DNA from 3 places in the Pinisolibacter sp. DMC19 genome. Region 3 is predicted to be linked to each of the others. Evidence: predicted binding sites of a transcription regulator. Region 3 holds the regulator's gene; each other region holds the start of a gene.

Region 1 (4,462 bases), on a different contig from region 3:
GGCGATCGCCGCGGGCCGCGCCCACGACGAGCCGATCGAGTTCGAACGCGCCTGGCGCGGCTCCGACATCGGCAAGGACCTGAAGAAGGTCCGCAACGTCAAGCCGCTGTGGTCGAAGCTCGGCACCATCCTCGGCGTGTCGCTCGGCGGTCTCGACATGTGGACCAACGAGCTCTTCGGCTTCTCGCTGTTCGGCACGCTGAAGCACGGCAAGACCGACGCGGCCTCGCTGAAGCCGGCGGCGGAATGCACGCCGATCGTCTATCCGAAGCCCGACGGCAAGGTCTCCTTCGACCGGCTCTCCTCGGTGTTCCTGTCGAACACCAACCACGAGGAGGATCAGCCGATCCACCTGAAGCTCGCCGACCCGGCACTGCAGAAGTCGTCCGAGCTCGGCGTCTACGCCGGTCCGTCGACGCGCTACTGCCCGGCGGGCGTCTACGAGTGGATGGAGAAGGACGGCGAGGACACGTTCGTGATCAACGCGCAGAACTGCGTCCACTGCAAGACCTGCGACATCAAGGACCCGAACGGCAACATCACCTGGACGACGCCGGAAGGCGCCGGTGGGCCGAACTATCCCAACATGTGATCGACGCCGATCGAGACGAGATCAAACGCCCGGGGGAGACCTCGGGCGTTTCGCGTTTCACGGACGGTTCGGGGCTTCGGATTTACCGGATACGGCAGGACGGGTCGTCCGCCGCGGAGAGGGACGTGCGCGATGCCGGCCCACCCTCACGGTTCGCCGGCACCCTCCCCCACACCCCGTTTGAGCAGGCGCGGCAGCAGGCGACGGGCGACCAGCACGGTGCCGACCAGTACCACCAGCAGCGCCGCCACGACGGCGATCGCCGCCTCGCGGTCGCCCTCGCCGAAGAGCTTCCACGCCCAGGCGCCCATCGAACCCGGCGCGATCAGCACCGGGATCCACAGGACCGCCGAGCCGAAGTTGGCGATCTGGAAGGGGATCACCGGCATCGCCGACATGCCGGCGACCGTCGGCACGCTGGCGCGCAGGGGGCCGATGAAGCGGCCGATCAGGATCGCCGTCCAGCCCCAGCGGGCGAAGACGTTGCGTGCGGCCGCCAGCGTCTCGGGATGGCGCGAGAAGGGCCAGATGCGCTCGACGTGCGGGCCGAGGCGCAGGCCGACCCAATAGGAGATCGCGTCGCCCAGCGCCGCACCGAGTGCGCCGCCGATCCAGATGTCGAGGAAGGGCAGTTGCCCGGTGCCGATCAGCGCGCCCGCCGCCATCATCACACCGGTCGCCGGGACCAGCACGCCGACGACGACCAGCGATTCGCCGAAGGCCATCAGGCCGAAGACGAGACCCGCCCAGGCCTGGTTGCGCTCGACGAAGGCGAGGAGATCGGTGAAGGTTTGCGCGATGTCCATGGCACCCATGATCGCAGAGAGATCGTGGCGGCGTCGAGACGGTATCAGCGATCGGCGGACAGTCCGTCCGGTCCGACCGGCAGGCCGATCGCCGCCAGTGCCAGCACCGCGAGGCCGGCGGCCGAGGGGACCGCGGCGCCGCCGCTGCCCGGCGGCAGCACGACCGCCTCGACCCGCAGCACCCGCCGCGTCGTCCGGCCGAGCGCGGCGACGAGGGCGCGGTGATCGCCGCGGCCCGCCGTCCGCACCGCCTTCTCCAGCCGGTCGCGCGCCACCAGCAGGCCCTGCTCGCGCAGGGGCGAGCCGAAGAGGCGCTGCGACAGGGTGACGAGGTGCTCGGCGAGGCGGGCGCGCCAGTCGAAGTCGTCCCAGGCGAGGCGGAAAACGGCGACGGTGTCGTCGGCCCGCCCGGTCCGTTCGACCCGTTCGACGAAGCTCGCCGCCTCGCGGAACCAGTCGCCCTCGAGGAAGACGTCGGGCGGCAGGATCAGGAACCACGGTGCCCGCCGCGCCGCCGCCACGCCCGCCGCGACCCGGCCCGCCCAGTCGGCCGGCCCGTCGATGAGCGTGCAGCCGGCGGCATCGGCGACGATGCGGGTGCCGTCGGTCGAGCCGTGGTCGACCACGATCACCTCGCGCACCACGCCCTCGGCCGCCGCCGCGACCAGCGACGACAGCGTGCGGGCGAGGCCCTCCTCGGCGTTTCTCGTCGGAATGACGACGGACAACATGGGCTCGACGACCTCGTCCCCGGCGGATCGCCCCCGCGATCGCCTTTTTCGCAGATCCGTCATACACGCGCGCGGCGCCGCCTGCCAGCGTGGGAAAGCCGCGGGACGCCGCGATGCGAAGGATGTTCTTGTCTTGTTCTCACTTCCGACGCATGATCGGGGCATGAATCGGATCGAGCCCACGTCGTCCTCCCCCGTTGCCGCCGGCGTCCCGGCGGAAGGCGCCGTCGTCGCCGATCGGCGGCGTGGACGCGGCGCGACCGCCAATGCCTCGGGCCGCTACGAGCGCGAACGGCGCGAGGCCTTCGACGACGGCTGGGGCGATCTCGACGATCTGCCGGCCTTCGCCACCACCGTGACGATCGAAAAGCCGAAGACGATCATCACGCGGAATTCGTCGCCGGACATCGGCTTCGACCGCTCGATCAACCCCTATCGCGGCTGCGAGCACGGCTGCTCCTACTGCTATGCCCGGCCGACCCACGCCTACATGGGCCTGTCGCCGGGGCTCGACTTCGAGAGCCGCCTCTTCGCCAAGCCCGACGCGGCGCGGCTGCTGGAGCGCGAGCTCGCCGCGCCCGGCTATCGGCCGAAGCCGATCGCGCTCGGCACCAACACCGATCCCTATCAGCCGATCGAACGGCGCTGGCGGATCACCCGCGAGGTGCTCGAGGTGCTCGCCCGCACCGATCATCCGGTGACGATCGTCACCAAGTCGGCGCTGGTCGCCCGCGACATCGACATCCTGGCGCCGATGGCGGCGAAGGGCCTGGCGCGGGTGGCGATGTCGGTCACTTCGCTCGACCGTCGCCTGTCGCGCTCGATGGAGCCGCGTGCGTCGAGCCCGGAGAAGCGGCTCGCGGCACTGAAGGCGCTGTCGGAGGCCGGCATTCCGACCGGTGTCCTGGTCGCGCCGATCATCCCGGCGCTGAACGATCCCGAGATCGAGGCGATCCTCGAGGCGGCCGCCGCCGTCGGGGTCGGCGAGGCCGGCTGGGTGCTGCTGCGCCTGCCGCTCGAAGTCACCGAAATCTTCAAGGGCTGGCTCGTCGAACACCATCCCGACCGCTATCGTCACGTCCTGTCGATCCTGCGTGCCATGCGCGACGGCAAGGACTACGACGCGGCCTGGGGGCGGCGAATGCGGGGCAGCGGGCCCTACGCCGACCAGATCCGTCGCCGTTTCGAACTGGCGCTGAAGCGGCTCGGCATCGCCAAGCCGAAGCGCGACGCGCTCGACTGCGACCGCTTCCGCCCGCCGGAACTCGCCGGCCGGCAACTGTCGCTGTTCTGAAGGAGAACCCGATGTCGATCCGCCTGTCGCTCGTCACCCTCGGCGTCGCCGACGTCGACCGGGCGACCGCCTTCTACGTCGCCCTCGGCGCGCGGGTGGGTGCCGCGAGCAACGAACACGTCACCTTCTTCGACATGAACGGGGTGATCCTCGCGCTCTACGGGCGCACCGCGCTCGCCGAAGACGCGATGGTGGCCGCCGACGGCACCGGCTTTTCCGGCATCACCCTCGCCTGGAATCGCGACAGCCGCGAGGCGGTCGATGCCGGGCTCGAGGCTGCGGTCGCGGCCGGTGGACGCCTGGTGAAGCCGGGGAAGCAAGTCTTCTGGGGCGGCTATTCCGGCTATTTCGCCGACCCCGACGGCCACCTCTGGGAGGTGGCGCACAACCCGTTCTTCCCCATCGACGGCGAGGGCATCACCCGCCTGCCGGAGGGCGACCATGGCCAAGCGTGAGACGAAGGCAAAGGTCGCCACGACAGCGGCGGGGCCGGACGATTCGCTGGAGCGTGCCCATGGCGCGCCCGGCTCGCGGATCGCCGGCGTCGACGAGGCGGGGCGTGGGCCGATCGCCGGACCTGTCGTCACCGCCGCCGTGGTGCTCGACTGGTCGAAGGTACCAGTCGGGCTGAACGATTCGAAGAAACTGACGGCGGCCAGGCGCGAGGCACTGTTCGAGGCGATCCTCGCCGATCACAGCGTGGCGATCGCGCTCTCCTCGGTGGAGCGGATCGACGGGACCGACATCCGCGCCGCGACGCTCGACGCGATGCGACGGGCGGTGAAGGGGCTGGCCGTGCCGCCCGACCATGTGCTGATCGACGGCATCGACGTGCCGCCGGGCCTGCCGTGTCCCGGCACGGCGGTCGTCGAAGGCGATGCGCGGTCTCTCACGATCGCCGCCGCCTCGATCGTCGCCAAGGTGCTGCGCGATCGGCTGATGGAGAAGGCGGGGGCCGAGCATCCGGGCTACGGGCTCGAGAAGCACAAGGGCTACGGCACCGCCGACCACATGGCGGCACTCTCCCGCCTCGGCGCGA
Region 2 (4,462 bases), on a different contig from region 3:
GGAGTCTGCATCCCCGGGGCCTTATCGATCCTAACGGGAGCTGTCACTGGGGAGGTCCGTGGACTTCTTCATTACGGCGCCCACCTACTTCGTAGGTTTCCCGGGATCGAATTCTCCACCGGTCGAGGTGGCTTCGTCACTTTGCCCCTTTCGTGGCGCCGGTCGCCGAACACGCGGGCACCCAACCCGCCCGCCGGACCGTCGATGACCGCCACGCCCACAGCCCTCGCTCCCCTCAAGGACACGCTCCGTCGCGCGGCCCTCGCCCGCCGCGACGGGCTCGACGCGGCCTTCCGCGCGCGGGCTGCGGAAGCCTTGGCGAGCCATGCCGACCTGCCCACGCTTGCCGCCGGAACGATCGTCGCCGGCTATTTCCCGATCCGTTCGGAGATCGATCCGCGCCCGCTGATGCGGCGGCTCGCGGCCTCCGGCGCGCATCTCGCGCTGCCCGTCGTGATGGGCGACGGCGAGAGCCTGGTCTTCCGTCTGTGGCGGGAGGGCGAGGCGCTGGAGCGCGCCTCCTTCGGCCTGTCGGTGCCGCCGGCGCGTGCGCCGGTGGTCGAACCCGACGTGCTGCTGGTGCCGCTCGCCGCCTTCGACGGCCTCGGCCACCGCATCGGCTACGGCAAGGGCCATTACGACCGGGCGCTCGCCCGGCTCGACGCCACGGCGCGGCGACTGGCGATCGGTCTTGCCTTTTCGACCCAACGGGTGGACGAGGTGCCGGCAGAGCCGCACGATCGGCCGCTCGATCTGATCCTCACCGAGGCCGGCGCGATCCGGCCGGCGACCACCGCTTCGGAGTGACCCCATGCGACTTCTCTTTCTCGGCGACGTGGTCGGCAAGGCCGGACGCAAGGCGGTGCTCGATCGCCTGCCGGGTCTCGTCGACGACCTCGGGCTCGACTTCGTCGTGGTCAATGCCGAGAACGCGGCCGGCGGCTTCGGCATCACCGAGGAGATCGCGCAGGATCTGATCGACGCCGGCGCCGATGCGCTGACGCTCGGCAACCATTCCTGGGATCAACGCGAGGCGCTGGTCTTCATCGAACGCCAGCCGCGCCTGCTGCGTCCGGCCAACTACCCCGCCGGCACGCCGGGCAAGGGGGCCAATCTCTACATCGCCAGGAACGGCGCGCGGGTGCTGGTCGTCTCGGTGATGGGGCGGATCTACATGGACCCGCTCGACGACCCCTTCGCGGTGGCCGAACGCGAGATCGCCGCCTGTCCGCTCGCCGAGCAGGCCGATGCGATCATCCTCGACGTCCATGCCGAGGCGACCTCCGAGAAGCAGGCGATGGCCCATCATTTCGACGGCCGCGTCTCCCTCGTCGTCGGCACGCACACGCATGTCCCGACGGCGGACTACCAGATCCTGCCCGGCGGCACGGCGTTCCAGTCGGATGCCGGCATGTGCGGCGACTACGACAGCGTCATCGGCATGGAGAAGGACGAGCCGATCAACCGCTTCACCACCAAGATCGGCCGTGCCCGTTTCGAGCCGGCCGGCGGCGAGGCGACGGTCTGCGGCCTCTTCGTCGAGACCGACGAGCGCACCGGACTGGCGAAACGGGTCGAGCCGCTGCGCCTCGGCGGGCGATTGTCGCAGGCGATGCCGAAGGCGTGAGGCGCGTATTCGGCCCGGCTGGATTTTCGCCGCGCCACCGCCTATAAGGGCGCACTTTCCGACATTCCCGGGCGTCGGCGGTTCCCGCTCGAGCCCGCACGACCGCGATCGCGAGAGACGACGACCATGGCCGGACATTCACAGTTCAAGAACATCATGCATCGGAAGGGCAAGCAGGACAAAGTCCGCTCCAAGCTCTTCTCCAAGCTCGCCCGCGAAATCACCGTGGCGGCCAAGGACGGCGGCGGCGATCCGACGATGAACGCCAAGCTGCGTCTCGCCATCCTCAACGCGCGTGCCGAGAACATGCCGAAGGACAACATCGAGCGCGCCATCAAGAAGGCCTCCGGCTCCGACGCCGAGACCTACGAGATGGTCCGCTACGAGGGCTACGGTCCGGGCGGCACGGCGGTGATCGTCGAGACGCTGACCGACAACCGCAACCGCACCGGCGGCAACGTCCGCGCCGCCTTCACCAAGTTCGGCGGCGCGCTGGGCGAGACCAATTCGGTGTCGTTCTCCTTCGACCGGATCGGCGAGATCGTCTATCCGGCCTCCGCCGGCAGCGCCGACGCGGTGCTGGAAGCCGCGATCGAGGCGGGTGCCGACGACGTCGTCTCCGACGAGGAGAGCCACGTGATCGTCACCACCTTCGAGGGCCTCTCGGAGGTCTCCAAGGCGCTCGAGGCGGCGCTGGGTCAGGCGGAGTCGATCAAGCCGAACTGGCGGCCGCAGAACACCGTTCCGGTCGACGAGGAAAAGGCGACGACGCTGATGAAGCTCATCGGCCAGCTCGAAGACGACGACGACGTGCAGAACGTCTACACCAACTTCGACATCTCCGAAGAAGTGATGGCCAAGCTCGCCGCGATGTGAGCGGGCGGGACGGCAGATGATTTCGGCGGGCGCCGGAGGGGAGACCTCCGGCGCCCGTTGCGTTTTGCGGGGGCGATTTCGGGCACCCCTTCTCCCCTCCGTGGGAGAAGGTGGCCGCGGAGCGGCCGGATGAGGGGGCGCCGCGAAGCGGCAACCGGGTCGACGACGTGGTGGTCTCTGTCTTCGGCGAAGAGACCCCTCATCCGCCCTTCGGGCACCTTCTCCCGCAAGGGGAGAAGGGAACGCTGCGGCGGGGCGATGCCCGAGCTCGTTTCGAGTGGTGTCCCTCACCTCCCCCTTTGCGAAACGAACCGAGAACATGCTAGCGTCGCGGGCATGACATCGACCGTTCGAATCATCGGCATCGATCCCGGCCTCCAGCGCACCGGCTGGGGGGTGATCGACGTCGCGGGAAACCGCCTGTCCTTCGTCGCCTGCGGCACCATCACCTCGACCGCCAAGGATGAACTCGCCGGCCGGCTGGTCGAGCTGCACGACGGACTCGCGGCGGTCGTCGCCGACCATGCGCCCGACGAGGCGGCGGTGGAGCACACGTTCGTCAACACCAACCCGACCTCGACGCTGAAGCTCGGTCAGGCGCGCGGCGTGGCGCTGCTGGTGCCGGCGAAGGCCGGGCTCTCGGTCGCCGAATATCAGCCCAATGCGGTCAAGAAGGCGATCGTCGGGGCGGGGCACGCCGACAAGGATCAGGTCCAGCACATGGTCAGGATCCTGCTGCCGAAAGCCGTGTGGAAGGGGGCGGACGCGGCCGACGCGCTCGCCATCGCCATCTGCCACGCCCACCATCGCCAGACGCTGACGCGCGCCCTGCGCATTGCCGGGGCCTGAGGAGAGATCGATGATCGGCAAGCTCAAGGGCATCGTCGACGAATACGGCGACGACTTCGTGATCCTCGACGTGAACGGCGTCGGCTACGTCTGCTTCTGCTCGGCGCGGACGCTGCAGAACCTGCCCTCGCCGGGCGAGGCGGCGGTGCTGTCGATCGAGACGATCGTGCGCGAGGACATGATCCGCCTCTACGGCTTCGCCGATCTCGAGGAACGCGAGTGGTTCCGCATCCTGACGACGGTGCAGGGCGTCGGCACCAAGGTGGCGCTGGCGATCCTGTCGGTGCTCAGGACGAGCGAACTGGCGTCTGCCATCGCGCTGAAGGACGTCACGGCGCTCTGCCGCGCCTCGGGCGTCGGCAAGAAGCTCGCCGAGCGCATCTGTCAGGAGCTGAAGGACAAGACGCCGGGCTTCGCCTCGGTCGATCCGGGCCTGGTGGCGCTCGCCGGCGGCATCGCCGAGAAGACGGCGCCGAAGCCGCTCGCCGACGCGGTCTCCGCGCTGGTCAATCTCGGCTATCCGCAGATCCGCGCGAGCGCCGCGGTGGCGGCTGCTGCCCGCAGCGCCGGCGAGGACGCCACGACCGAGACGCTGATCCGCCTGGGGCTCAAGGAACTGGCACTGGCGTGAGGCGCCTCAGGTCGGCGCCGGGATGACCACCAGTTCGCCGTTCCGCACCCCGCGTTCGGCGCGGATCGCCTCGGCGAAGGCGCGGACGGCGGCGACGTCGCCGGAGAGCGCGGCGATCTCCAGGATCTCGCCACCGGGCAGCGGCTGTTGCAGGCGGGTGGCGCGGACGTCGGTGCGGTCGCGATAGGCGGCGGCGAGCCGCTTGGCGAGTTCGCGGGTCTCGGGGTCGAAGACGAAGGTCAGCGAGGCGACGCAGTCGCGGCTCTCGCCGAGCACCTCGATGCCGCGGGCGAGCCCGGCGCGCGACAGGTCGCGCACCGCCTCCGAGCGGTTGGAATAGCCGCGGGTGACCATGAAACGGTCGATCTCGCCCATCAGGTCGTCGTCGAAGGTCAGGGTCACGCGTTGCACGTCGGATCTCCGCTGGCGAACGGGGCGACTCGCCCCGTCGGTCGGGCGCATGGTGGCGCCCTTCGGCG
Region 3 (4,462 bases):
CACCGGCGCGCCGATGCCGGAGGGTGCCGACACCGTCGTCATGCAGGAGCACGCGACGCGCGACGGCGATCACGTCGTCTTCGCCGCCGCCGCCGCCCCCGGCCGCCACGTCCGCGCCGCCGGCATCGACTTCCGCGAGGGCCAGCCGATCCTTTCCGCCGGCACCCGGCTCGACTGGACCAATCTCGGCCTCGTCGCCTCGTCGAACCATGCCGAGGTGCCGGTCCGCCGCCGCCCGCGCGTGGCGATCCTGGCGACCGGCGACGAGCTGGTGCCGCCCGGCGCCGTGCCCGGCCCCGACCAGATCGTCGCCTCCAACGGCTACGGCATTGCCGCACTGGTCGAGGACGCCGGCGGCATGATGATCGATCTCGGCATCGTCCGCGACGATCTCGCCGCCACCCGTGCCGCCATCGCCGGCGCCTTCGCCGCCGAGATCGACGTGCTGGTGACGCTGGGCGGCGCCTCGATGGGCGATCACGACCTCGTCCACCGCGCGCTCGAGGCCGAGGGCGTCGCCTTCGACTTCTGGAAGCTGGCGATGCGCCCGGGCAAGCCGCTGATGTTCGGCCGCCGCGGTCCGATCCGCGTCCTCGGATTGCCGGGCAATCCCGCCGCTTCGCTGGTCTGCGGCCTGCGCTTCGTCGCGCCGCTGGTCGCCGCTCTGGCCGGCCGCGGCGCCGCCGGTCTCGCCCGCGAGACCGCGATCGCCGGCCGCGCCATGCCCGCCAACGACGAACGCGCCGACCATCTGCGCGCCGCACTGCGCCACGACGCCGAGGGCCGGCTGGTGGCGATGCCGCTCGACAGTCAGGATTCCTCGCTGCTCTCGCGCTTCGCCGACGCCGACGCGCTGATCGTCCGGCCGATCCACGCCCGCGCAGTCGAGGCCGGCGAACCGGTCGAGATCATCCGTCTGCGTCACGTCTGAGGGCGCTCAGCGCCCGTTGGCGACCGACGGATGGACCATCGCTCGTCTTCGATCGGCGAGCGCCGGAACCTTCCTCCCGAAGAGCCGAGACCCGGCCCATGCGCCGCGCCGTACAGGTCGGCGCACGCGCCGCCGCATCGCCCTCCCGGCTCATGCGGAGCCCCGTCGCTCGCCGTTCGCGGCGATCGGAACGACGGCGAAGCGATCCGCGCGCACGCGGCGAGGCCCCCGAAACCCCACCGTTCACGCTTCCCCCTTGCAGAACATCCGCAGAACGCGTAGCGTGAGTTCGTGATTTGTACCCATCGCGAGTCGCCTGCCGGACCGGCCGAAGAGGCCGGTGGGAGTGCATGGTGCGGACGGGTACGCTCGAGTGCGGGGCTTCTTCGGGGCCCGCGGGGATGGAACATGCCGGGGCGGACGCCGATCGTGTCGCGCCGGCTGGCGAGGGAACGGGGTCATGCTGACGCGCAAACAGTTCGAACTTCTGATGTTCATCCACGAACGTCTGAAGGAGGACGGCGTTCCCCCCTCCTTCGACGAGATGAAGGACGCGCTCGACCTGCGCTCCAAGTCCGGCATCCACCGCCTGATCACCGCGCTCGAGGAACGCGGCTTCATTCGCCGCCTGCCCAACCGGGCCCGCGCGCTCGAGGTGGTGCGTCTGCCGGATTCGATGACGCCCGGCCTCGCCAGCCCCGCCCGTGCGCCGGGCTCGAAGGGCTTCTCGCCCTCGGTCATCCAGGGCACTCTCGGCAAGCCGCGTCCGACCGCGATGCCGGGTCCCACCGGCGAGGAGACGGCGGAGGTCGTGTCGATCCCGGTCATGGGCCGCATCGCCGCCGGCACGCCGATCTCGGCGATCCAGACCTACACCCACGCCATTCCGGTGCCCTTCGATCTTCTCGGCGGCGGCGAGCACTACGCCCTCGAGGTCCGCGGCGATTCGATGATCGACGCCGGCATCCTCGACGGCGACACGGTGCTGATCAAACGCGGCGACAACGCCGATTCCGGCGACATCGTCGTCGCCCTGGTCGACGAGGAGGAGGCGACGCTGAAGCGCCTGCGCAAGCGCGGCGCATCGATCGCCCTCGAAGCCGCCAACCCGGCCTACGAGACCCGCATCTTCGGCCCCGACCGGGTGAAGGTGCAGGGCCGTCTCGTCGGCCTGATCCGCCGCTACTGACGGGCACGCGGGCCGCCGACGGCGCGGACGGTGTCGACCGACGGCGGGAGGACGCCCCCGCGGACGGATTGGGCGTCGCGTCGCGCACGCGGATCACGGGCATCAGCGCAAGGGATCCGCCGTCTCGCCACGCTCGACGGTCTCGGGCGTTTCGTGATCGGGAGTGGCGGATGCGCCGCCGTCCGGCGGATCAGCCGTTACTTCGGCGAGCGCGCGGACGGCGTTCGGATCGCGCGGCGTCCAGGCCCGTGGCGTCGCCGGCAGGCTCGGCGTCACGGAGAAGGTGAGACGCGGTCGCGGCTGTGATGTTTCGCCGGTGATGGCCGATGGCGGCGACGCTTCTTCGACGGCGGTCGGAGGCGTCGGACCGTTTCCTCGCGCACTGCCGTCGCTGTGGGCTTCGGCAACCGGCTGCCGCAGGTCGGGATCGCCGTCCCGACCCTCCGGCGCGGCATCGTCCGTCGGATCGAGGCCGACGATCGATCGCCTCGTCTTGCCGGCGGACGCCTCTCGCCCGAGCGCTCCATCCACCCCCACATCGGCCGGTTCTACGCCGTCGGGCTTCGCCGCGGATGCCACGTCGATCGTCACCGCGCCGGTCTTCGCCCGGGCCACGCGGTCGAGCACCAGGCTCGTCGCGGCGCAGCCCGGCGGGGCGGCGAGTGCCGAGATCACGATGTCGGCGCGGCCGCAGTCCTCGACGAAGCCGCGCGGATGGCGCACCACCACGACCCGCAGGGGCAGACGCCCCGCGGTGGGCGCCGTTCCGCCTGCGTCGCCGCCCGTCGCCTCGTCTCCCCGGACGAAGGCACAGCCGATCGCGTCGCAGCGCCAGCCGTCGGCGATGCCGGGCGACCTCGGATCGCGCGCATCGGCATCGGCGGCGAGCCAGATCGCCGTGTCGAAGGCGTCGTCCTTCGTCGCCAGCACGTGCAACCGTCCGTCGTCGCCGCGCACCGCGACCGGCGAGCCGTGGCGGCCGATCATCACGTCGGCCCGCGGCCCGCAGCCTAGGAGGACGATCGACAGCACGCCCGGCACGAGGCCGAAGAGGCGGATCCTCGAGCGCCACAACGACAGCCACAGCACCGCGGCGACGCCGAGCGGCATCGCCGCCCAGTGCGGCGTGCCAAGCAGGCCGCTGCCGCCCGGCAGCGCCGAGGTCCAGCGCCCGACCGCCACCATCCAGTCGACGCCGAGCCCCATCACCCACAGCGGCAGCGCCTCGAGCCCGAAGGGCATGGCGAGAAACGCGACGACGGCGGCCGGCATCACCGCCATGCCGACGACCGGCAGCACCACCATGTTGGCGAGGATCGAATAGGGCGCGCCGCGATAGAAGATGCCGGCGATCACCGGCGCGGTGGCGAGACCGGCGATCAGCGAGGAAAAGGCGAGGCCCTCGGCGTGATGCCAGGCGGCGACCAGCGCATGGACGACCGGCCCGCGCGCCTCGGGCCGCGGCGGCCGCGCCGCGACGCGGATCTGCCACAGGTCCCACGAGGCGACCAGTGCGATCACCGCCAGGAACGACATCTGGAAGCTCGGCTCCATCGCCGATTCCGGATCGAAGAGCAGGATGCCGACCGCCGCCACCGCCACCGTGTGCATGGTGATCGCCGGCCGATCGACGATCACCGCGAGGAGCGCGATCGACACCATGATGTGCGAGCGCAACGCCGCGACCTGCATGCCGGACATCAACAGGTAGAAGGTCGCCGCGACGAAGGCCGCCGCCGCCGCCCATTTGCGGATCGGATGGTCGAGCGCCAGCCGCGGCGACAGCGCCAGCAGCATGCGCAGCACGATCATCACACCGCCGGCGACGAGGCTCATGTGCAGGCCGGAGATCGACACGATGTGGGTGAGCCCGGAGGCGCGCAGCGGCTCGCCGACGCTCTCCGGGATCGCCCGCTGCTCGCCCACCATGATCGCCGCGGCGATCGCCCCGGTGCCGCCGGGAAGCCCGGCACGGACGCGTTCGGCGACGTGGTGGCGCAGATCGCCGATCGGCGCAACGAGGCGATCGAGCCACCCCGGTTCGCCCGCCTCACCCGGATGCGCGCCACCGAGGACGTAACCGCCCGCCCCTCGCCCCTCGAACCACGCCCGCCGGGCGAAGTCGTAGCCGCCGGGCAGCACCGGTCCGTCCGGCGGCTTCAGCCGTGCCTTGAAGGCGATCACGTCGCCCATGCCCGGCGCCGTGCGGCCGCGCGCCAGCGTCGCGGTGACGCGCGCCGGCGTCGTCTCGGGTCCCAGCCCGCCGCCTTCCATGCGCGCGACGTCGACGGTCAGCCGCGTGCCGCCCTTGGCGGTGGCGTCGAGATCGACGACGCGACCGG

The links. Region 3 encodes LexA, which represses DNA repair genes until DNA is damaged. Its sites were predicted from a motif close to TGTTCNNNNTGTGTTCNG; they were not measured.
Region 1: a site for LexA is predicted at 2,253-2,270, ahead of ACT53U_RS10755 (PA0069 family radical SAM protein). Genes of this name have one in related genera too.
Region 2: a site for LexA is predicted at 2,806-2,823, ahead of ruvC (crossover junction endodeoxyribonuclease RuvC). Genes of this name have one in related genera too.

The regions. Positions count from the first base shown of each region.
Region 1 covers NZ_JBQUZF010000003.1:572,245-576,706, reverse strand. The annotation lists gene ACT53U_RS10770 (electron transfer flavoprotein-ubiquinone oxidoreductase) at 1-592, shown strand, start outside; gene ACT53U_RS10765 (DedA family protein) at 739-1,398, opposite strand; gene ACT53U_RS10760 (glycosyltransferase) at 1,443-2,129, opposite strand; gene ACT53U_RS10755 (PA0069 family radical SAM protein) at 2,293-3,423, shown strand; gene ACT53U_RS10750 (VOC family protein) at 3,435-3,878, shown strand; gene ACT53U_RS10745 (ribonuclease HII) at 3,865-4,462, shown strand, end outside.
Region 2 covers NZ_JBQUZF010000004.1:187,218-191,679, forward strand. The annotation lists RNA gene ssrS (6S RNA) at 1-138, shown strand, start outside; gene ACT53U_RS12010 (5-formyltetrahydrofolate cyclo-ligase) at 205-807, shown strand; gene ACT53U_RS12015 (TIGR00282 family metallophosphoesterase) at 812-1,627, shown strand; gene ACT53U_RS12020 (YebC/PmpR family DNA-binding transcriptional regulator) at 1,754-2,503, shown strand; gene ruvC (crossover junction endodeoxyribonuclease RuvC) at 2,840-3,352, shown strand; gene ruvA (Holliday junction branch migration protein RuvA) at 3,363-3,983, shown strand; gene nikR (nickel-responsive transcriptional regulator NikR) at 3,990-4,394, opposite strand.
Region 3 covers NZ_JBQUZF010000001.1:303,981-308,442, forward strand. The annotation lists gene ACT53U_RS01365 (molybdopterin molybdotransferase MoeA) at 1-931, shown strand, start outside; gene lexA (transcriptional repressor LexA) at 1,392-2,120, shown strand; gene ACT53U_RS01375 (ComEC/Rec2 family competence protein) at 2,223-4,462, opposite strand, start outside.